DNA from 3 places in the Allobosea sp. F3-2 genome. Region 1 is predicted to be linked to each of the others. Evidence: predicted binding sites of a transcription regulator. Region 1 holds the regulator's gene; each other region holds the start of a gene.
What was found. Region 1 encodes HrcA, which represses chaperone genes, less so after heat shock. Its sites were predicted from a motif close to GTTAGCACTCNCNNNNNGNGAGTGCTAAC; they were not measured.

Region 1 (7,720 bases):
AATCGAGCCCGACGGCCGCGCTGCTGGTCCGGCTCGGCTCCGGCCTCGGCCTCTCGCTCTCGGCACTGCTGGAAGAAGATGCAGGAACCGGGCCTCTGGCGCGCCGCGACGCCCAGCCGGTCTGGCGCGATCCGGCGAGCGGCTATCTGCGCCGCAACGTCTCGCCGCGCCGCACGGGCTCGGGCTTCGAGATCGTCGAGGTCGAACTACCCGCCGGTGCCGAAGTCCGGCTCGACAATGCGAGCGGCGCGCCGGCACTCGACCAGCAGGTCTGGGTGCTGCAGGGCCGCCTCGACCTATCGGTCGACGGCCTCCTTCACGAGCTCGCCGAGGGCGACTGCCTGCAGATGCATCTGCGCGGCGCCATCATCTACCGCAATCCAGGCACCACGCCCGTTCGCTACGCCGTCATCCTCGCCGCCAAGAGTGGCGCCTTCCCGGGACATATCGCATGAACGCGACCACCCTCACCGTTGCTGTCGAGGCGCTTGATGCCGAGGCCGCCACAGCTGCCATCCCGGCGCTGGCGGAAATCCTGCGCGATTGCGTCGCCAACGGCGCCTCTGTCGGCTTCATGAACTGGAACACGCTGGCCGACTATGAGCGCTTCTGGCGCGATGTCGCGGCGAGCGTTGCGGATGGGCAGGTCATCCTGCTCGCAGCGCGGACCGCAGACGGCCTCGTCGGCACGGCGCAGCTCCATCTGATCGGCAAACCGAACCAGCCGCACCGGGCCGAGATCGCCAAGGTGCTCGTACATTCGCGCGCGCGCCGGCAGGGTATCGGCGAGGCGCTGATGCGCGCGGCCGAGGCGATCGCGCGGGAGAAGGGCCGCGACCTCCTGGTGCTCGACACCGACGAGCACGGCGCGGCAAGGCGGCTCTACAATCGGCTGGGCTGGACCGAGGTCGGCACCATCCCGCGCTATGCGCTGATGCCGGACGGCGCCGATTGCGGCTCGACCTTCTTCTACAAGGAACTACGCTGAGGGAGCACTCCTACCGTCAGCTCTTGCGTGCCCTGCGCAGCATGACGGTCGGGCCGGCCTGCTTGCCCGTGCTGCAGGAGACCTCGGCGATGTCAGCGAACTGACCGGCTTTGAATGTGCAGTCCCGCGGGTGACCGAACATGCGCTTGCCGCTGCAGTGAACGACGAAGCTGTTGACCTTGGCGCTTGCGGTGGCGCCGATCTTGGAACCGCTGCCCGTCAACATGCATTCGACATAGCCCCCCGGATCATTTCCCTCAGCATCACTTCCTGGCCGACGACATCGATGACCAGGCCGAGATGACCTTCGCGCTCGGCGAGGAGAACCCAGTCACCCTTGAGATCCGAAAGGGCGGGCGCCGCGGCGAGAGGCCCGATCAGGGCGGAAACAGCTCCGCATACCGCGATGCCGCGGCACGCCATGCGAATCCATCTGCCTCGCATCATCCCCTCCAGTGCTCGACCGGCGCGAAGACGGCGCGCGACGGTGAATTCCTCTCGAAACCTTCGCGACGGTCGGCGACGCGCTCCTCCGCAATTCCCGCGATACTGCGAAACAGAAACAACCCAGCCCCGACGGCCGCCGCCGGAACGAGGCCAGCGGACCCGAGATACGGCAGGGCGCCGACAGCGAACTCACCGAGGGATTTCACTGCGTCGCCAGCCCCGGACGCCGGCGTGAAGATGGTTTTGAAGATGCCTTCGACCGCCTGACCGACGCCGGGGATCGCTCCCAGACCGCCGAGGATACCGGCGGCGCCGACGCCAATGGCGGCTTTGCGATTATTGTCGGCAGCCACAATTGCAGGCACGCCATCATCATACAGGTCTCCCGGTGTCGCCCGTGCTCGCGCCCGCGCGATCGGCATCGGCAACCCACCGGCGAGAGCGAGTAACGTCGCATCGTCGGGCAGCCCCGTCGCCGGCAGGCCGTTTTGCATCTGAAAGGCGAAGAGGGCCCCGGAGGTGATTGGACCGAAGAGGCCATCGACCTTGCCCACAGAATAGCCCAGACGAGCCAGCTGCTCCTGCACGCGTTCCATCTCGGTCCGTCCGCGCGTGACCGAGGGCGAGGGAGTCGTTGCAACGGTTCCGGGCATGCGCAGCCGCGCGGCCCAGGCTCCGTAGGCCGTTTCCAGGCGTGTGTCGTAACGGTTCGCAGCGTAGCCCTTGCCGTTATAGCGATACGCAAAACCCGCCCAATCGCGGCTCCGCAAGGCCTGCATCATCGCCGGATTCACCGCGATGAAGCGCAGCATCGCCTCGATCTGCGCAGTCGCGCCCGTCGCCATGTTCGCGATCATGTCGGTGGCCGAGGCGTAGCCCAGCGCGACCGCATTGAAGCCCATGATCTGACCGAGCCCCCAAGAGGCGGAACGGTTGGCGAGTTCCTCATGGATCGCCCGGGCACGCTGCAGCAGGCCGAGACGGCCTGCACGCCCCTGATCGGCATATTGCGAGGAGCGCTGCCAGCTCGGGATGGCGAGGCCCTCCGCTTCCGCCCGCACCAGAAGGGACGGCGCGGCCTCGCGCAGCAGCCGATGGAAGACATGCTTCTCGAACAGGAAGACGGGCGTGATGCCGTCAGCCTCGAAAGCGCGACCGTTGCTCTCGACCTCGACGACGGCGAGGGCCGCGGCCGGCTCCAGCCCCTGTCCCTGGGCCAGTCGCGTGATCTCGTTGACGATGTCCTGCGTGAAATCGACCATAGGCTCCCCCCTTCGATCAGAAACGCAGATTCGCGCCCGTCCGATGTTCGTCGACACGCTGGGCGGTGGTCGCCTGGGCGTTGCGCCAGAGCATGACGGCAAGCACGATCAAGATAATCCAGACTCCGCCTTTCGACCCCAGAAGGACCGGCAGGAGTGTCGGCAGGGAGCTTCCCGCCTCGTCGGCAACGGCTGCGGGCATGACCCAATCCGTCACGGAGGGCGATTGCACAACCTGCGTTGAAGCTGCTTCAGCCTTGGTGGCCAACTGACCCGTCTTCTCGAAGAGGCCTGTTCGCGCATCGGTCAGCCCCAACACGCCAAACAAGGCAGTCGCGAGCGCCAACCAGCGACCGCGGTCGGTCAGCGCGATCGTCTCCGAACCCTCTCGCTTCAGATCCCGCGCCGTCTCGTTGCGCCGCTCCGGCCAGAGCGGCATCGGTTCGCCCTTCCGAAGCTGGAACCAGGTCCGCGCGTCGACGATGCCGGTAGGCGGAATGCCATTGGCCTGCTGGAACGAGAAGACAGCAGTCATCGTCCGCAGCCCGTAGTCGCCATCTTCCTTCCCGACTGGATAGCCCTGCTCCTTCAGGAGCCCCTGAATGGCCTCGATCTGATCGACGGAATCGGGATTTGCGCCAGGGCGCAGCGGCAAGAATTCAAGGAGCGCCTGCCCACCATCAATCGCGCCGAGCACTCCGCGCTGCTCGTCCTCCAGGGCCTCCGTCGTAACCTGATCGTCTGGCACACCGAGCTGCAGGATATTCGGCAATAGGCCGCTGGTCGCGACCGGAGCGCGCTCGGTTGGCCAGCGATAACCAAGCAGCCTGGACTTCGGATAGCTGGAGACCTTGACGCTGTCCCCCTGGTTGCCGCCAAGCAGGAGCAGTTGGTCATCATCCTCGCGCAGAAAGAAGCCAACATGGCCATAAGAGCTGTTTGCCCCGTTGCGAGAAAGAACGACGATGCAACCTTCGCACGGCTCATCGAGCTTCGTACCGAGTTTGAGATAGCTCCGCGCCATCAGCGAGCGGCTCGAGGCGTAGCCGGAAAGCACGAGGCAGGCGCCGACGAAAGCCGCGCACCACGCCTCTTCGTCGCTGCGAACCTGGCCATGTCCCGACAGACGGAACATCTCCAATATCCGCGGCTCAGCCGCTGTGCCCTTGTATTCGGTGATACCTCGAAGGGTATTCGCGATCAGCCACCATGGGGACGACATGGGCACCTCATGCAACTTATGGTTGCACGATCAATGCATATGCGCCTCTTCAACGCAATGCCGTAGCGGCAACTGCGTTAATGCGAGAGGTTCATGAGAACGCCGGCCAGTGCCCGGCGCCTCGGTCTCGCAACCGTGAAGGGGGCTTCCGTCAGCCTTCGGCCTGAGCCGCGCCGCGGATATAGGGCTCGACCGGGCCCTTGAGCGTGATCGTCATCGGGCGGCCGAAGCGGTCCTTGGCGTTGCCGGCCGCGACCTTCACCCAGCCCTCGGAGACGCAGTACTCCTCGACATTGGTCTTCTCGACGCCCTTGAAGCGGATGCCGATGTCGCGCGCCAGCACCTCGGCGTCGTAATAGGGGCTGTCCGGGTTGACGGAGAGGCGGTCGGGAAGCTGCTCTGACATGGGCCTTGGCTCTTACGGGTTCGGGGCGCTTTCGCGCGGAGATAGCCTCATCCGCGGCGGAAGCCAAATTCTTCAAGATGGAAACACGCGGTCATTCCGGGCTTGACCCGGAATCCATCGTAGAGCGCAGGAGCGCTACGATGGATTCCGGATCGGCGCGGCGGAGCTTGTCCTTGGGCCAACCGAAGGTCGGACCCGAGGGCCGCTTGTCCGGAATGACGGCGTATGTCCTCAAAGAGATGTTGCGCGTCAGCGCTCGCCGTCGAGCAGGCGGCCGACGACCTTGGCGGTGTAGTCGACCATCGGGACGATCCGAGCATAGTTCAGCCGCGTCGGGCCGATGATGCCGACAACGCCGACGATGCGCTGCTCGGCATCGCGGAAGGGCGCCGCCACCATCGAGGAGCCGGACATCGAGAACAGCTTGTTCTCCGAGCCGATGAAGATGCGCACGCCGTCACCCTGCTCGGCGCGGGTCAGGAGGTCGATGACGTCGGTCTGCGTCTCCAGATCGCCGAAGAGCAGGCGGATGCGCTCGAGATCCTCCTGCGCCTTGAGGTCTTCCAGCAGGTTGGCCTGGCCGCGGACAATCAAGTGGCGGTCGCTGCTCGGGCCCGACGAGGTGGCGATGCCGTTCTCGACCAGCCTCGCGGTCAGCGCGTCGAGCTCGCGCTCCATCTGCGTGCGCTGCGTCGCGATCTCGCCGCGCAGCTCAGCGAGCGTCTTGCCGATGATGCGGGCGTTGAGAAAGTTCGCCGCCTCGCTCAGCGCCGAAGCCGGCAGGCCGGGTGGCAGCGCCAGCAGGCGATTCTCAACCGTGCCGTCCTCCGCCACCAGCACGACGAGCGCGCGGGCGGGATCGAGCCGGACGAACTCGATGTGCTTCAGCCGCGGGTCGGCCTTGGTGGTGACGACAACACCAGCACCGCGCGACAGGCCGGAGAGCAGGGCCGAGGCTTCGGTCAAGGTCTGGTCAAGGCTGCGATTCGTCGCGGCAGCCCTGATCTGCGCCTCGATGCGCGTACGCTCGTCCGAGGTGAGGTTGCCGACTTCCATCATCGCATCGACGAAGAAGCGCAGCCCTCGCTCCGTCGGAAGGCGGCCTGCAGAGGTATGCGGTGCATAGATCAGCCCCGCCAGCTCGAGATCGGTCATGACGTTGCGCACCGTCGCCGGCGAGAGCGACATCGGCAGCAGGCGGGCGATGTTGCGCGAGCCGACCGGCTCGCCGGTCGTCAGATAGCCGTCGACGATCTGGCGGAAGATCTCGCGCGAGCGCTGGTCGGTCTCGACCAGGGTGCTCACCGTTTCCGGGCGGGGTGTGTGGGCGCTCATGAGCCTTTGCGGACGAACCGTTCCTCCATCCTATTGTCGTCGTGCCGTGCGCATGGATCAAGGGGCGGAATGGGCCTCAGCCTTGCCGTATAGGGCGGGAGAGCCTACAAGCCGCCACTTCTCCGCAAGACAGGATCATTTCATGCGACCCTCCAAACGCGCCGCCGACGAGATGCGCAAGGTCACGCTCGAACGCGGCGTGGTGCGCTATGCCGAGGGCTCCTGCATGGTGACGTTCGGCGAGACCAAGGTTCTCTGCGCCGCCACCGTCGAGGAAAAGGGGCCGCCGTGGCTGCGCGGCACCGGCAAGGGCTGGGTTACCGCCGAATATTCGATGCTGCCGCGCGCCACGCATGAGCGCACGCGCCGCGAGGTCACCTCCGGCAAGCCGTCGGGCCGCACGCAGGAGATCCAGCGGCTGGTCGGCCGCTCGCTGCGGGCCGTGGTCGACCTGACCGCGATCGGCGAACGCCAGATCGTCGTGGACTGCGACGTGCTGCAGGCCGATGGCGGCACCCGTACGGCCTCGATCACCGGCGCCTGGGTCGCGCTGCACGATGCGCTGAAGTGGATGGAAGGCCGCGGGCTGCTCAAGGGCACCAACCCGCTGAAGGACCATGTCGCCGCCGTTTCCTGCGGCATCGTCGCGGGCCAGCCGGTGATCGACCTCGATTATGTCGAGGATTCCGGTGCGCAGACCGACGCGAATTTCGTCATCACCGGCGCAGGCGGCCTGGTCGAGGTGCAGGGCACGGCGGAAGGGGCGCCCTTCTCGGAGGAGGAGCTGCTCGCGCTGCTCAAGCTCGCCAAGGGCGGCGTGTCCAAGCTCGTCACGCTGCAGAAGGCTGCGGTGGCGTAGGCTCCCGCGTCATTCCGGGGCTTCGCGGCAGCGAAGAGCCCGGAACCCATGAACACTGGCCTTGCCGATGATCCGTGACGCTTCTTGAATAAGATCGCGATGATGCAGCCTGACGACAAAAACCTGTGTTCATGGGTTCCGGGCTCGCTCCTGCGGAGCGCCCCGGAATGACGGGGTCGCATCGCCTCCTCACCGGCAGGGTCGTGATCGCGACCCACAACCAGGGCAAACTGCGCGAGATGCGTCAGCTGCTGGCACCCTACGGCATCGAGCTCGTCTCGGCCGGGGAGCTCGGCCTGCCCGAGCCGGCCGAGGACGGCACCATGTTCTCGGAGAATGCGGCGATCAAGGCGGTCGCGGCGACCAAGGCGAGCGGCCTGCCGGCGCTCTCCGACGATTCGGGCGTTTGCATCGACGCGCTCGACGGGGCGCCCGGCCTGTTCTCGGCCAACTGGGCCGGTCCAGGCAAGGATTTCGCCCCGGCGATCGCGCGCGTGCAGATGGAGCTGGCGAAGCGCGGCGCCGCCACGCCCGACAAGCGCAAGGCGCATTTCGTCTCGGCGCTGGTGATCGCCTGGCCGGACGGCCACCAGGAGCTGTTCGAGGGGCGCGTCTTCGGCACGGTCACGCATGAGGTTCGCGGCGCGGGCGGCTTCGGCTACGACCCGATCTTCCTGCCCGATGGCCACGAGAAGACCTTCGGCGAGATGACGACCGACGAGAAGCACGGCATCCCGGCCGATGGCTCGCCCGGCCTGTCCCACCGCGCGCGTGCCTTCCACGCGCTTGCCGCCGCCTGCCTGAGGAAGCCGGCGTGAGCGCCCCGGCCGCCCTGTCCGAGCGGCCGCGCACCTCGCATCCCACCGCGGATGCGGGCTTCGCGGTCTATGTGCATTGGCCGTTCTGCCTGGCCAAATGCCCCTATTGCGACTTCAACAGCCATGTCCGGCTGCAGCCGCCGGACCAGGCCCGCTATATCGCAGCCTTCCGCCGCGAGATCGCGCATCGGGCGGCGCTGGTGCCGGGCCGCACGGTGTCATCGATCTTCTTCGGCGGCGGCACGCCCTCGCTGATGGAGGGCCGCACGGTCGGCGCGATCCTCGACGCGATCGGGGAGCACTGGGCGGTCGATCCCAATTGCGAGGTGACGCTAGAGGCGAACCCAACCAGCGTCGAGGCCGGGCGCTTCCGCGACTTCAGG
Region 2 (7,720 bases), 1.6 Mb from region 1:
GGGTCTCGTCGAGGCGGATCACCTCGCGCAGCAGCAGGATCTCCAGCATCGAGGCCAGTACTGGAAAGAGCCTGAGGCCGATATCGGAGGCGAGCGAGAAATAGCCGGCCTCCGCCAGGCCGAAACGGTCCGCCAGAATGGCGCGATTGAGCAGCGGGATCAGCGAATAGACGGCGTTTCCGGCCACCAGCGGCAGCGCATAGCGGGCGAAGCTGCGGGCAAGATCGGTCCGTGCCGCGGCGAGCCCCGGACCTTCATCGGCCAGCCTGCGGCGCACCGCGAGCACCGAGACGATGGTGCTGGCCAGCCCGCCTAGCAAAACCACGACCGGATCGCGTAGCCACCAGGCCGCTCCGACCATCAGCGCGAGGGCAATGCCACTCCTGATGAGGACGAGCCGGGCATAGGCGGCGTCGAGGAAGCGCGAGCGGGCGATGGCACTGTGATAGTCGAACCAGCCGGCTCCGACGCCGCCGGCGACGGCCACCGCGAGCAGCGTCATCGGCAGGCCGGTATCGATGCCCGCGAGCAGCGCCGCCCCTAGCAGCGCGCAGAGTGAGAGGCCAATGCCGGCGAAGAGCAGATCGAGCGTCGCGCGGATGCCGGGATCGCGCTCCCGGCTTTGCGCCGAATAGAAGCGGACGACCGAAAGCTTCAGCCAGTCGAGCAGCGCCGTGTTGACCAGCACGACGACCGCGGCACCGATGGCATAGAGCCCGAACGCTTCCGGCCCCAGAAACAATGCGATGAGCAGCCCGAGGACGAAGTTCAGCCCGGCATTGATGATGAAGGGCACGAGAACAGTCATATGATCCCGGTCATGACGCCCTGAGGCGGAAGCAGCACGACTCACATCCACGGCCGAAACGTCGCGGGCCGTTCTGGCCTAGAGGCTCAAAGGGATCATGGGCAAGGGTTTTTCCGGCGCGCGCTCACCTGCCACGCGTCATTGCGAGGAGCGCCAGCGACGAAGCAATCCAGGGGCGGCAGAGCTCTACGTCCCCCTGGATTGCTTCGCTTGTGCTCGCAATGACGGGGAGTTCACCGCCGATGCGGCGCTTGCATTGCGGCGCTGAACCCCATGCGCTGAGCGGTTGCGCCTCCCCTTGCCTTGGCGGCCAATGACCGGCATCCCTGCACCATGACGTCCAGCCTTCCGCCGCTTCGCGCCGCGCGCGACGACGATTCCGAACCGCTCGCCGCTCTGGTGGCGGCGAGCTTCGCCGAATATCCCGGCTGCCATTTCGACTGGTCGGAGTTTCCGGAACTGCGCCGGCCGGCGAGCCATTTCGCCGCCAGGAACGGGCGGCTCTGGGTCGTCGATGCGCCGAATGGCGGCATCGCCGGCTCGCTCGGCGTCATCCCGGTGCCGGAGCAGAATGCCGTCGAGCTGTTCAAGGTCTATGTCGCGCCCGCCTGGCGTGGCGCCGGGCTGGCGCAGGCCCTGTTTGCCGAGGCGCTCGCCTTCGCGGAAGCCGGCGGCTTCGGCGAGATGATGCTGTGGTCGGATACGCGCTTCGTCCGCGGCCACCGCTTCTACGAAAAGCTCGGCTTCGTGCGCTGGCCGGGCGAGCGCTATCTCGGCGATATCTCCTTCACCTGGGAATACCATTTCCGCAAGCCGCTTGCCGGTCCGCCGGCATGAGCATCACAACCGCGCTGCGCGCCGCGCTCGGCATCGCGCTCCTCACCGCCATGGATGCGGTGATCAAGGGCCAGATGCAGCAGCACCCCTTCATCGTCGCGCTGTTCATGCGCTTCCTGATGGGCGGCCTCTGCGCGCTCGCCGTCCTCGCGTTCGCGCGCCCGGCCCGCCCGACCCGAGACAGCATCATCGGCAATGTCGTGCGCGTCCCGCTCGTCGTGCTGACCGCCGGCAGCTTCTTCTATTCGGTCTCGGTGCTGCCGCTCGCCGAAGCGCTGACGCTCTCATTTCTGGCTCCTGTCTTCGTTGCGGTCCTCGGCGGCCTGCTGCTGAAGGAGACGATCGACCGGCGCGTGCTGCAGGCGCTCGCCTTCGGCCTCGCCGGCATGCTGGTGATGGTCTGGCCGCGGCTGCAGGGCCATGTCAGCGGCGCCAGCCTCGGCGTCGCCGCCGCGCTGTTCTCGGCGGTGAGCTACGCCTTCAATCTGATCCTGCTGCGGCGCATCGCGGTCAGGGAGCACCCCACCGTCATCGTCGCCTTCCAGAATGTCGGGCCGGCGCTGTGCCTCGTCGTTCCCGCCGCCCTCGCCTTCGTGCCGATGACGCTGGCGGATCTCGCGATCTATCTCTTCGCGGGTGCGCTCGGTGTCGCAGGCCATCTCACACTCACCTCGGCCTATGCCAAGGCGGCCGCGTCCCGGCTGGCGGCGATCGAGTACACCGCGCTGATCTGGGCGAGCCTACTCGGCTTCTTCGTCTTCGGCGAGGTTCCGCTCTACACGACTTATCTCGGTGCGCTTCTGATCGTGGCCGGGGCCGGCGCGGTCAGCCGGCGCTAGGCTTCGCCGGAAACACGACGCAGGTTTCCGTACCGTGCGCGAGCAGCTTGCCGCGCTCATCGCGCAGATTGCCTTCGGTCGTGATGACCGAGCCACCGCGATGGATCAGCTTGCCTTCGCAGCGCACCGTGCCGGAGTCCGGCATGACTGGCCGGACATAGTTCAGCTTCATCTCCAGCGTGGTGTAGCCCTCGCCCGGCTTCAGCGTGGAATGGGCGGCGCAGGCCATGGCGGAATCGAGGATCGTGGCGGTCCAGCCGCCGTGGATCGTGCCGAGCGGATTGAAGAAGCGGGGCGACGGCTGGCCGACGAAGACGACGCGCCCTTCATCCGCCTCCGCCAGATCGAAATCCATGGTCCCGGCGAAAGGCGGAGCCGGGTGAGTGCCGTCGATGATGCCGCGCAGGAAGCTCAAGCCATCGCCCGCGACCAGCACCTCGCGGGACACCACTCCGAACGTCCGATCCATGGCACCCTCTCAAATCGTGTATCTGCACGATAAAGAGAGGATGGTGGGTGCGTCAACCGGAGCCGATTGAGAACGCCGTCATTCCGGGCGGAGCGAAGCGCAGACCCGGAATCCATCATAGGGTGTCCAGCTCTACGATGGATTCCGGATCGGCGCCGCGGAACCTGTCCTGGGGCCGACCGAAGGTCGGGCCCGAGGGCGGCTTGTCCGGAATGACGGATCCGGGTTTCAGGCCCCCCCACGCGCAGCGCGGCGCAGCGCCTTCAGCCCGTCGCGGGTCTCGCGCCAACGCTCCTCGCCGAAGCCGCCCTCGATCTTGTCCTGCGCCGCCCGCCAGAACGGAATGGCCGCCTCGATCGCCGCCCTGCCCTTCTGCGTCACCGCATAGACCGCGGCACGGCCACGGCACTCGACCGGCTCGACCATGCCCTCAGTGGCGAGAAGCTGGAGATTGCGGGTCAGCGAAGTACGCTCCAGAGCGAAGCGCTCGGCCAGCTCCGTGATCGACTTCCATTGCCCGGTGCTCAGCGCCGAGAGCAGCACGAACTGGGTGATCTTCAATCCGCTCGGCCGCATCGCCTCGTCATAAGCGCGGGTGACGGCGCGGGCCGTCATCCGGACATGAAGCGCAACGCAGGACCGAGCGATGTCGTCGAGGCGCGGATCGGGCACGAGTGTCGTCATTCAGCCATCTTAGCGTGTTCTAGCGCGTGCGGCAGCCGAAAGGCGAAGGGCTGCGTGCCGCATCCGGCGTTCACTTTGTTGTCGCAGGCTTCCTTGACTCTCCGAGACCCCGAGCCTATCTCCGCGCCATCTGTTAGCACTCTCATCCATTGACTGCTAACAGCCTCCCCCGGGAGCCCTTCCGCGGCGCCCGAACCGAATGAGACCGAGAGGAAGACAGAACCATGAAGTTCCGTCCTTTGCATGACCGCGTCGTGGTCCGCCGCCTGGATGGCGAAGAGAAGACCAAGGGTGGCATCATCATCCCCGACACCGCCAAGGAAAAGCCCCAGGAGGGCGAGGTCATCGCCGTGGGCCCGGGCGCCCGTGACGAGGCCGGCAAGCTCGTCGCTCTCGACGTCAAGAAGGGCGACCGCGTCCTGTTCGGCAAGTGGTCGGGCACCGAGGTCAAGATCGACGGCCAGGATCTCCTGATCATGAAGGAATCCGACATCATGGGCGTCGTCGGCTGATAGCCGCCTGACTGCTCTCTTCCCTTTCCATTTCTAAGGAGTAGCTCTCATGGCTGCCAAAGACGTCAAGTTCTCCACCGAGGCGCGCGACAAGATGCTGCGCGGCGTGGACATCCTCGCCAATGCCGTGAAGGTCACGCTGGGTCCGAAGGGCCGCAACGTCGTGATCGAGAAGTCGTTCGGCGCCCCGCGCATCACCAAGGACGGCGTCACCGTCGCCAAGGAGATCGAGCTCGCCGACAAGTTCGAGAACATGGGCGCGCAGATGGTGCGCGAAGTCGCTTCGCGCCAGAACGACCATGCCGGTGACGGCACCACCACCGCCACGGTGCTCGCCCAGGCGATCGTGCGTGAGGGCGCCAAGTCGGTTGCGGCCGGCATGAACCCGATGGACCTGAAGCGCGGCATCGACCTCGCCGTCGAGGCCATCGTCGCCGATCTCAAGAAGAACTCGAAGAAGGTCACCTCGAACGCGGAAGTCGCGCAGGTCGGCACGATCTCGGCCAACGGCGACTCGTCGGTCGGCGAGATGATCTCGAAGGCCATGCAGAAGGTCGGCAACGAGGGTGTCATCACCGTCGAGGAGGCCAAGACCGCCGAGACCGAGCTCGACGTCGTCGAGGGCATGCAGTTCGACCGCGGCTATCTCTCGCCCTACTTCATCACCAACTCCGAGAAGATGGTCGCCGAGCTCGACGACCCCTACATCCTCATCTTCGAGAAGAAGCTCTCCTCGCTGCAGGCGATGCTGCCGATCCTCGAGGCCGTGGTGCAGACCGGCAAGCCGCTCCTCATCATCGCCGAGGACGTCGAGGGCGAGGCTCTCGCCACGCTCGTCGTCAACAAGCTCCGTGGCGGCCTGAAGGTCGCGGCCGTCAAGGCTCCGGGCTTCGGTGACCGCCGCAAGGCCATGCTCGAGGACATCTCGATCCTGACCGCCGGCCAGATGATCTCGGAAGACCTCGGCATCAAGCTCGAGACCGTGACGCTTCCCCAGCTCGGCCGCGCCAAGAAGGTGCGCATCGAGAAGGAGAACACCACGATCATCGACGGCGCCGGCAAGAAGAAGGACATCGAGGCCCGCGTCGCCCAGATCAAGGCGCAGATCGAGGAGACCACCTCGGACTACGACCGCGAGAAGCTCCAGGAGCGCCTGGCCAAGCTCGCCGGCGGCGTCGCGGTGATCCGCGTCGGCGGCGCGACCGAGGTCGAGGTCAAGGAGAAGAAGGACCGCGTTGACGATGCCCTGAACGCCACCCGCGCCGCGGTGGAAGAAGGCATCCTGCCGGGCGGCGGCGTCGCCCTGCTGCGCGCTCTGAACTCGGTCAAGACGATCAAGACCCAGAACGACGACCAGAAGACCGGCGTCGAGATCGTCCGCAAGGCGATCGCCGCTCCGGCCCGTCAGATCGTCGACAACGCCGGCGATGACGGCGCGGTCGTGATCGGCAAGCTGATCGAGTCGAAGGACTATTCCTATGGCTACAATGCCCAGACCGGCGAGTACGGCGATCTGGTCAAGGCCGGCATCATCGACCCGACCAAGGTCGTGCGCACGGCGATCCAGGACGCGGCTTCGATCGCGGGCCTGCTGATCACCACCGAGGCGATGATCGCCGAGCTGCCGAAGAAGGACGCCCCGATGCCCCCGATGGGCGGCGGCGGCATGGGCGGCATGGACTTCTGATCCATCGCTCCCAGCAAGACTACGGAAGGCCCGGCGCAAGCCGGGCCTTCTCTTTTTGGGGCGCGAGGGAGCCGAACAAGGGCACGGGGAACCCCTCTCCTGTAAGGAGAGGGGCAGGGGTGAGGTGTAGGCCGTTTGACCAGCGAGGTGCGGCCCCATCGCTGAGCAGCGACCACCTCACAGCAAATGCGGTTAGCGGCCTACCCCTCACCCTACCCTCTCCCTCCGGGAGAGGGTTCCCCGCGCTGTCCGAGCCTCTCAATGCTCCGTCTCGGATCCCGCTCATTCCATATCGTGTAAGCGAAGGCGCGAACTGCCCCTCCCCCCGCCATGCATCCCAAGCGGCCCGCTCGCGAAGCGATGAGATGTCATCGTCACCTCTCCTCGCCTATAAAAGCGGCAAGCGACTCCACAACGGGCTCGCGCGGAAACGCCAAACTGATCGGGAGAGGCCCATGAAAACCTCCACATTCCTCAGCGGTGTCGCATTCGCCGCAACGCTGTTCGTCTCGGCGCAAAGCGCTCAGGCCGACATCACCATCGGACTCGTCGCGCCGCTGACCGGCCCGGTCGCCGCCTATGGCGACCAGGTCAAGAACGGCGCCCAGACCGCCGTCGACGTCATCAACAAGAATGGCGGCGTGCTCGGCGAGAAGCTCGTGCTGAAGCTCGCCGACGATGCCGGCGATCCGAAGCAGGGGGTCTCGTCGGCCAACCTGCTGGTCGGCGAGAAGGTCAAGTTCGTGGTCGGACCAGTAACCTCGGGCGTCGCCATGGCGGTTTCCGACGTGCTCGCCGAGAGCGGCGTGCTGATGGTGACGCCGACCGCGACCTCGCCGGCGCTGACGACTCGCGGCCTGGCCAACGTCTTCCGCACCTGCGGCCGCGACGACCAGCAGGCGGAGATCGCCGCGGCTTACGTCCTGAAGAACATGAAGGACAGGAAGATCGCGATCGTCCACGACAAGGGCACCTACGGCAAGGGCCTCGCCGATGCCTTCCAGAAGGGCATCAATGCCGGCGGGCTCAAGGAGGTCGTCGCGCTGACGGTCAACCCCGGCGACAAGGATCTCTCGGCCGTCGTGACGCGCCTCAAGGCCGCCAATGTCGACCTGATCTATTTCGGCGGCTACCATCCTGAGGGTGGGCTGCTCTCCCGCCAGCTCGCCGATGCGGGCGTCAAGGCGGTCATCATCGGTGGCGAGGGTCTCTCGAACACCGAATTCGCCGCGATCGGCGGCGATCATGCCACCGGCACCCTCTTCACCAACGCCACCGACGCGCTGAAGAACCCGGATTCGGCCCAGGCCGTCGCGGCGCTGAAGGAGAAGGGCATTCCGCCGGAAGCCTTCACGCTCAACGCCTTTGCCGCGGTCGAGGTGCTGAAGGCCGCCATCGAGAAGGCCGGCAAGGCGAGCGATGCCAATGGCGCTGCCAAGGCGCTGCAGTCCGGCATGCCGGTCAAGACCGCGATCGGCACGCTGACCTATGGCAAGACCGGCGACCTGAGCTCGCCGAGCTTCTCCATGTACAAGTGGGACGCCGGCAAGATCGTCGCTGCCGAGTGACGCGCAGAGCTGTCGACCAGTCAGCCCCTGCCAGCTTCCCGCCCCGGACGAGCCCCGCTCGTCCGGGGCGGTTCGTTCCAGGTCTGCCGCGCCGCATTTTGCGGGAGCGCGTGTCATCCCGGACAAGCCGCTTCAGCGGCGCCGATCCGGGATCCATCGTAGAGCGCAGAGTCCTACGATGGATCCCGGGTCTCCCGCCGGTAGCCCGGGATGACGGCGCGTTTCCACGGAACCGGCAGAATCCCATGGCCGCCTCCCCCCTCGCCGCCGCCTATCCGCCAGATGACAATTTGCTCATTCGGGCGCATCGCCATTG
Region 3 (7,720 bases), on a different replicon from region 1:
ACTAATCGACCCGCCGACCGTTTGCGACTCGTTCGTTGCGGAGTTGCGTCCATGTGTGCGCAGCGCGTTCTGGGGGCCGGGCTGAGCGGGGATACGCCAAAGGGACCGCTCACCCGGCGACAGAAGGCCGTCTTCGACCTCTTTACCGATCCAATGCCTGATCGCGTGGAGCCGTGCCTGGCGCGTCTGGCGAGCAAGCCGCCGAGCGGCGACGATTGGGCCTTCGAAGTGAAGTGGGATGGCTATCGTCTCGCCGTTCATATCGGGCCACGCCGCAAGGTCCGCATCGTCACCCGCGGCGGGCATGATTGGACAAGCCGCTTCCCAACCATTGCTCATGATGCCCTGGAGCTTGGTGTCGATAGCGCGATCGTCGATGGTGAGGCGGTGGTTCTCGACGAGCGCGGCGCTTCGGACTTCGGGGCTCTGCAAAAGGCTCTCGGCGGCCGGGGAGGGAAGCGCTTCGCATCTGAGGCGATCTTCTACGCGTTCGACCTTCTCTACCTGAATGGCCACGATCTCCGGGCGCTTGGCTGCGGTGAGCGGCGCGCTATCCTTGATGACACCCTGGGCATCGCGCCGCACGGCTCGATCCACATGAGCGAGGACATCAACGCGGACGGCGCGGCCTTCCTGAGACTTGCCTGTGAGATGGACCTTGAAGGGATCATCGCGAAGCGCCGGTCTGCTCCCTACCGATCCGGCCGCGGTGGCGAATGGCTCAAGATCAAATGCGTCCAGTCCGAGAGCTTCGTCATCATTGGCTATGACCCTTCGACCGTAGCGCTTGGCGGAGTTGGCAGGCTGCTTCTTGCAGCTCGTCAGGGGGACCACCTGGTTTATGTCGGCGGCGTCGGGACTGGCTTCACACATGCAAGCGCAACGGCGCTGCGAGAGCAGATGGATCAGCTCATCATTTTCAAGCCAGCCGTGAACATGAAGGGCAGGCCGAAGTCGTATCGTTGGCTGACACCTACGCTCGTCGCCGAGATCGAATTCCGCGCCTGGACCGACGACGGCAAGTTGCGGCACGCCGCCTTCAAAGGTCTTCGCGAAGAGGCTGACGAAGCCGCTGTCTATCAGCTTAGCTAACGGCTCGGCCGATTAAGCCTTGCGCCGGCTCTCCTCAGCTTTCTCGTAGTGCTCCCTGATGCTGCCGCGCGAAGAGAGGTTTTTGCCGCCGCACTTGGAGCAGCGATAGCGCAGGCAGATATCCGGGATCGGCAAATCGTCAGGCAAAATTACTGCTGTACATGGCGGCACTGGCCCGCTGCTAGGACGTCGTATGAAATCCAAAAAGGCGCAGTCCCCTTGGGAGACCGGGCTCAAGCGGATGGGCATAGGGGCGCTAACCCGCGACCGTCACCAAGTCCGGCGATTATACCTGGTGTCGACGTCCGCCTTGACCTGTCTTCCGCCACGCCGTCGCGCTGCTGGTCGCGCTTGTCGCCCCGCCGGCAACAGTTCGGCGCTATGGACTTGAGCCCGGAGCCCTTCGAGCTTGCCGTCCTTTTCGTGCAGTTATTTCACTCGCTCGAAGCAATTGTCGGCACGTTATTGCAGGCTCTGTCCATGTCTTTTGATGATTTGTCGTGGAGCCGTCAAGACGCGCAATACTGACCCGTTGGCCATAACAATTCGGGCCATTGACGGCTGGTTTTTTCAGATCGGCGATCGTCCGGTGCTATTTGGAGCCAGGCCGTCGGTGTCCTTTCATGCTGACCTGCGCCGCACGCGCTGCCTGCCTATCGGAAGCCTCCTTGGCCATTCGCAGCCCGCGCTGCCTGAGCATGTTGTCTGCACGCTGCTGGATTAGCCTCTCCGTTTCGGAGACAATCCTGGCGTGGGAACTCGCTCTGGTTTGGATCTTCAAGAACTGGTTGTCAGCGACCAAGCGCTGCTTCGAAAGTTCGATCACAATGGTTTCCGTTCGCATCTGGATGGAATGCAAAAAGGCCGAGCGAATGCCCGGCCTTTAGAGTGGCTATAGTCGCTGGTGCCAGTACATCCGTGGTCAACGGCGACGATTGCCTAATCACGCAGTCTGGAGCTGTTCCGCGGCCATCTTGCCTGACTTGTTGTCGCGAGCGACCTCAAATCCAAGCTTTTGGCCTTCCCGCAGGTCGCGCATGCCAGCGCGTTCGACGGCGGAGATGTGTACGAACACGTCCTGGCTGCCGTCATCAGGCTGAATGAAGCCGAAACCCTTGGTGGAATTGAACCATTTCACTGTGCCGGTGGTCATGAAAAACCCTCCTTTGGCTACACCTGTCGCTCGCCGACAAAATGTACGGCGAGTTCAGAACGATTTCGAAAGGGGGGATTATCAGAGCCGCGCCAAAGCGCGAAAATAACAACGGCCGTCCAAGCAATCTCGATAGAAATATTTCTATCTCAGGCCAATGATAATTTCAAGACAATTTTCAGATATTCGATTTTTTATTTTGATATCGATCGTTTCACTATCAATTTCGTGGCATTTTCTAAGAAATTGTGTCAATCCTCAATCGCATCGGAGCGTTGGTAGGGGCGCTTGGATGGGGGCAACGCGATCTGGCTGCCCAGAAGTGAAGCACGAAGTCGCGTCCAGATTCGGCGAATGCCCCCGGGCCGCCAAGCAGCCGGGGGCATCTGGTCCTCAGGCACGGCCCCGGGAGCCTTCCCTTCGGCTTCCCATGAACGCAGTGACGTCGGGCGCGAGAAGGTCGTGCTTTTCGGCCCATGACGCGAACAGGCCGCGCGCTGTATCCGCTTCGATGTCGCCGCGGATCGCTGCCAGGCAGGCCTTCAACGCAAAGCCGTGGACCGGATCACGCCGGCTCACCGGCCAATCAGCGAGAAACATGTAGGCCTCCATGGCAGACGCGATCGCCGCCGGGTGCCCGAGCCCGGTCAGGATTACGACCGGCCTCTCGAAGTCGTCGGATGTCATCATGCAGCCCTCCCTGATTGGGGAGCGATTGCCAACGTTGCCATAGCCATATCCTCCTGGAAGCAACATGGATCCGGTTGGGTTGATCGCCGCGTCGAGCGCGCTGTCGCTGTCGGCGGCTGCCATGATTTTGGGATGCGTTCGCCCCGGATCAAGTCCGCCGAAGCCTCGACGTTACTGGAGCCGGAATTCGCCGCTCACCGCACTGAGGTCGGCTGGGCCGATCAGGTCCCTGTGAGCCACGGTGATGCGGAACAGCTTGCCGTCGAGCTTGGCCTGCCAGAAGGCGAGGAACTTGTTGAGCTCGGGAAAGCGGGGGGCGAGGTCGTAGTCCTGCCAGATGTATTCCTGGAGGATCGAAGGGTGGTCGGGCAGTCGGTAGAGGATCCCGGCGGTGGTCAATCCGTAGCCGGCGATCTGGCGGGCGAAGTCCGTCGAAGCCATTACTTTCAGCTCCCTGGTTTCACTGGCCGATGGCAGCGCGATTTTAACGCCCGCGCAAGCTGAAAGGTTGCATTTGCGCGGCCTTTTCAGGCTGTTAGCACTCGACCCAAAAAAGTGCTGCCGCCCCCTTGAAGGCCAAAAATGAGCAACCCAAATCATCGCGCGGGCACGGCGCCTCAGGGGCGCGCGGCATCGCCGCGAGACCCATACAGGGCCGGCCCGCTTTGACATGTGACCGACATGGAAACTGGAGGAACTCATGAAGTTTCGGCCACTGCATGACCGCGTCGTCGTGAAGCGCATCGACGCCGAGGAGAAGACCCGGGGCGGGATCATCATTCCCGACACTGCCAAGGAAAAGCCGCAGGAGGGCGAGGTCGTCGCCGTCGGCGCCGGCGCGCGCGACGAGACCGGCAAGCTCGTGCCGCCCGACGTCAAGGTCGGCGACCGCGTGCTGTTCGGCAAATGGAGCGGCACCGAGGTCAAGATCGATGGCCAGGATCTCCTGATCATGAAGGAGTCCGACATCATGGGCGTGGTCGAGACGACCGCGACACTCAAGAAGGCCGCCTGAAGGGGCCTTCATCCCATCTCATCAAGCTGAAACCTCAAGTCTGAAGGAGTGAGGAATCATGGCTGCGAAGGACGTGAAGTTTTCGCAGGACGCGCGCGAGCGGATGCTGCGCGGCGTCGACACGTTGGCTAATGCCGTGAAGGTCACGCTCGGTCCGAAGGGCCGCAACGTCGTGATCGAGAAGTCGTTCGGCGCGCCGCGCATCACCAAGGACGGCGTCACCGTCGCCAAGGAGATCGAGCTTTCCGACAAGTTCGAGAACATGGGCGCCCAGATGGTCCGCGAGGTTGCGTCGAAGCAGAACGACGCGGCCGGTGACGGCACCACGACCGCGACCGTGCTCGCCCAGGCCATCGTCCGCGAAGGCGCAAAGGCGGTCGCCGCGGGCATCAATCCGATGGATTTGAAGCGCGGCATCGATCTCGCCGTGGAGGCGGTTACGAAGTCGCTCGGCGAGCATTCCAAGACCATCACCGGCTCGGAGGAGGTCGCGCAGGTCGGCACCATCTCCGCCAACGGCGATCGCACGATCGGCGAGATGATCGCCGAGGCGATGAAGAAGGTCGGCAACGAGGGGGTCATCACCGTCGAGGAAGCCAAGACCGCCGAGACCGAGCTCGACGTCGTCGAGGGCATGCAGTTCGACCGCGGTTACCTCTCGCCCTATTTCGTGACCAACACCGAGAAGATGGTCGCGGAGCTCGAAGACCCGTACATCCTGATCCACGAAAAGAAGCTCTCGGGCCTCCAGGCGATGTTGCCGCTGCTGGAAGCGGTGGTGCAGACCGGAAAGCCGCTGCTGATCGTGGCGGAAGATGTCGAAGGCGAGGCCCTTGCTACGCTGGTCGTCAACAAGCTGCGCGGCGGCCTCAAGATCGCTGCCGTCAAGGCTCCGGGCTTTGGCGACCGCCGCAAGGCCATGCTGGAGGACATCGCGATCCTGACCGGCGGCACCGCGATCAGCGAGGATCTCGGCATCAAGCTGGAGACCGTAACGCTCGACATGCTCGGCCGCGCCAAGAAGGTCCGCATCGAGAAGGAGAACACCACCATCGTTGATGGTGCGGGCTCCAAGGTCGAGATCGAGGCCCGGGTGGCGCAGATCAAGGCCCAGATCAAGGAGACCACCTCGGACTACGACCGTGAGAAGCTGCAGGAGCGTCTGGCCAAGCTCGCCGGCGGCGTCGCGGTGATCCGCGTCGGCGGCGCAACCGAGGTCGAGGTCAAGGAGAAGAAGGACCGCGTCGACGACGCGCTGAACGCGACCCGCGCCGCGGTGGAAGAAGGCATCCTGCCGGGCGGCGGCATCGCCCTCCTGCGCGCGGCCAAGGCTCTGGAGGGTCTTGTGCCAGGCAATGACGATCAGCGCACCGGCGTCGAGATCGTCCGCAAGGCGATCACCGCTCCGGCCCGCCAGATCGTCGAGAATGCCGGTGGCGATGGCGCTGTCGTAGTCGGCAAACTGCTCGAAGCGCCGAACTACGCCTGGGGCTACAACGCCCAGACTGGCGAGTACGGCGATCTGGTCAAGGCTGGCATCATCGACCCGACCAAGGTCGTGCGCACGGCGATCCAGGACGCGGCATCGGTCGCGGGCCTACTCATCACCACCGAGGCGATGATCGCCGAGGCGCCGAAGAAGGATCCGGCACCCGCAATGCCCGCCGGCGGCATGGATTATTGAGAAATCGAGGGCGCCGCGGCTTCGCGGCGCCCTCTCTCAAGGCCCCAACAAGTATGCCGAGGGGAAGGCTATGCCCTTTTCATCATTGACCGATCCCATCGATCTGGCCCGCGCCGAAGCTGCTCTTGAAAAGGCCTGGGCGGAACTCAAGCCGTCGCTTGCGGCGGGCTCTGACGAGCTGGAGCGAAACAACCTCGCCTATATCGTTGCGTCGCTGGTGCCTCTGGCGCTCGACGAGGATGATCTCGCACAGCGTGCGATCGATCGGTTTCGCGAAAAAGCCTAGGCGAGACGCCTTTGGAAAGCCCCTAGCATTCGCCGCGGTTATATCAGGCAGCCACATGACTGATGGTCCGCAGGAACCTAAGGAAATCTCACCCTCCGACCGCTTCAAGGCCCTCATTACGAACGCCGAGAGCGCAACATACGGGCTTAAGGATAATCTCCTGGCCGTCATGACACGGGACGGATCGGCGACCTGGCAGACGGTCGCCGCTCACATCGAGTCCCAATTGCCTGGCGCGGGAGAGTTCGCTACCGCGCGGTTGAACGCCATACTCGCCTTGATCAGGACCCTATCCGGAAAATCCGAATGACAACGACCGCCACAGCCGAGCATCGCAGCTTCGAAGCCGACGTCTCCCGCCTGCTGCACATGATGGTGCATTCGGTCTACTCCGACCGCGACGTGTTCCTGCGCGAGCTGATCTCGAACGCAGCCGACGCTTGCGAGAAGCTGCGCTACGAAGCGATCGGCAAGCCCGAGCTTCTGGGCGAAGAACCCAAGCTTGCGATCACCATCTCGGCCGCCCCGGAGGCCGGCAAGCTGACTATTGCCGACAACGGCATCGGTATGAGCCATGACGAGATGATCGAAGCTCTCGGCACGATCGCGCGCTCGGGAACCCGCAGCTTCATGGAGCGGGTCGCAACCGCCGATGGCAAGGACGGCGCGCAGCTCATCGGCCAGTTCGGCGTTGGCTTCTATTCCGCCTTCATGGTCGCTGCGAAGGTGGAGGTCGTCAGCCGTCGCGCCGATAGCACCGAAGCCTGGACCTGGTCATCGGACGGCAAGGGCGAGTTCACGGTGGCGCCAGCGGCGCTGGACGAGGCTCCGACACGCGGGACACGGGTGACGCTGCACCTGATGGAGGATGCCAAGTCCTATGCGGAGCGCTGGACCCTGGAGCGCATCGTCAAGGAACAGTCCGGCCATGTGCCTGTCCCGATCTCGCTGATCACGGAGCCGGGCGCCGATACGGTGGCCCTCTCCGACGGGGCCGCGCTCTGGACCAAGCCGAAGAGCGAGATTACCAAGGACGAATACGCCGATTTCTATCGCAGCGTTGCAGGACAGTATGATGAGCCCGCCGCCACGATCCATTTTCGCGCGGAAGGCCTGCACGAATATACCGCGCTGGCCTTCGTCCCGGGCGCGCGTCCGTTCGATCTCTTCGACGCCGACCGTAAGGGCCGGATCAAGCTCTATGTGAAGCGCGTCTTCATAACCGACGAGGCCGATCTCCTTCCGCGCTACCTGCGCTTCGTCCGCGGCATCGTCGACACCGCCGACCTGCCGCTCAACGTGTCCCGCGAGATGATCCAGGACAGCCCGCTGCTCGCTGCGATCAAGAAGGGAGTCACCAACCGTGTCCTCGCCGATCTCGCGAAACTGGCCGAGCAGGATCCGGACACGTTCCGGATGATCTGGGACAATTTCGGCGCCGTCATCAAGGAAGGACTTTATGAGGATTTCCAGCGCCGGGAACAGCTACTCGCTCTCGCTCGCTTCCGGACGACTGCCTCCGGCGAGGGGTGGCGCAGCCTCAAGGACTATGTCGGCACGCTCAAGGACAACCAGACCGCGATCTACTACATCGCCGGCGACGATGCCTCACGGATCGCGAATTCTCCGCAGCTCGAAGGTTTCCGGGCGCGCGGCATCGAGGTGCTGCTGCTTTCCGATCCGATCGACAGCTTCTGGGCGTCGGCAGCACCGGAATTCGAAGGCAAGCCGTTCAAGTCGGTGACGCAAGGTGCGGCCGATCTCGGCCTCATCCCGCTGCTCGACGGCGTAGCGCCTCCT

Region 2: a site for HrcA is predicted at 3,770-3,798, ahead of groES (co-chaperone GroES). Genes of this name have one in related genera too.
Region 3: a site for HrcA is predicted at 3,470-3,498, ahead of groES (co-chaperone GroES). Genes of this name have one in related genera too.

What each region holds. Positions count from the first base shown of each region.
Region 1 covers NZ_CP042331.1:4,127,056-4,134,775, forward strand. Annotated here, with positions in the region: gene FQV39_RS18940 (helix-turn-helix domain-containing protein) at 1-455, shown strand, start outside; gene FQV39_RS18945 (GNAT family N-acetyltransferase) at 452-988, shown strand; gene FQV39_RS18950 (hypothetical protein) at 1,005-1,214, opposite strand; gene FQV39_RS18955 (hypothetical protein) at 1,208-1,411, opposite strand; gene FQV39_RS18960 (N-acetylmuramidase domain-containing protein) at 1,432-2,697, opposite strand; gene FQV39_RS18965 (TIGR02594 family protein) at 2,714-3,925, opposite strand; gene FQV39_RS18970 (DUF3297 family protein) at 4,071-4,325, opposite strand; gene hrcA (heat-inducible transcriptional repressor HrcA) at 4,575-5,660, opposite strand; gene rph (ribonuclease PH) at 5,803-6,519, shown strand; gene rdgB (RdgB/HAM1 family non-canonical purine NTP pyrophosphatase) at 6,687-7,337, shown strand; gene hemW (radical SAM family heme chaperone HemW) at 7,334-7,720, shown strand, end outside.
Region 2 covers NZ_CP042331.1:2,483,958-2,491,677, forward strand. Annotated here, with positions in the region: gene FQV39_RS11465 (lipopolysaccharide biosynthesis protein) at 1-808, opposite strand, end outside; gene FQV39_RS11470 (GNAT family N-acetyltransferase) at 1,142-1,645, shown strand; gene FQV39_RS11475 (DMT family transporter) at 1,642-2,484, shown strand; gene FQV39_RS11480 (PaaI family thioesterase) at 2,471-2,953, opposite strand; gene FQV39_RS11485 (MarR family winged helix-turn-helix transcriptional regulator) at 3,182-3,637, opposite strand; gene groES (co-chaperone GroES) at 3,862-4,149, shown strand; gene groL (chaperonin GroEL) at 4,199-5,836, shown strand; gene FQV39_RS11500 (branched-chain amino acid ABC transporter substrate-binding protein) at 6,292-7,404, shown strand.
Region 3 covers NZ_CP042332.1:155,743-163,462, reverse strand. Annotated here, with positions in the region: gene ligD (non-homologous end-joining DNA ligase) at 52-1,092, shown strand; gene FQV39_RS30425 (cold-shock protein) at 2,036-2,245, opposite strand; gene FQV39_RS30420 (DUF982 domain-containing protein) at 2,639-3,058, opposite strand; gene FQV39_RS30415 (usg protein) at 3,107-3,376, opposite strand; gene groES (co-chaperone GroES) at 3,636-3,950, shown strand; gene groL (chaperonin GroEL) at 4,009-5,634, shown strand; gene FQV39_RS30400 (hypothetical protein) at 5,720-5,920, shown strand; gene htpG (molecular chaperone HtpG) at 6,227-7,720, shown strand, end outside.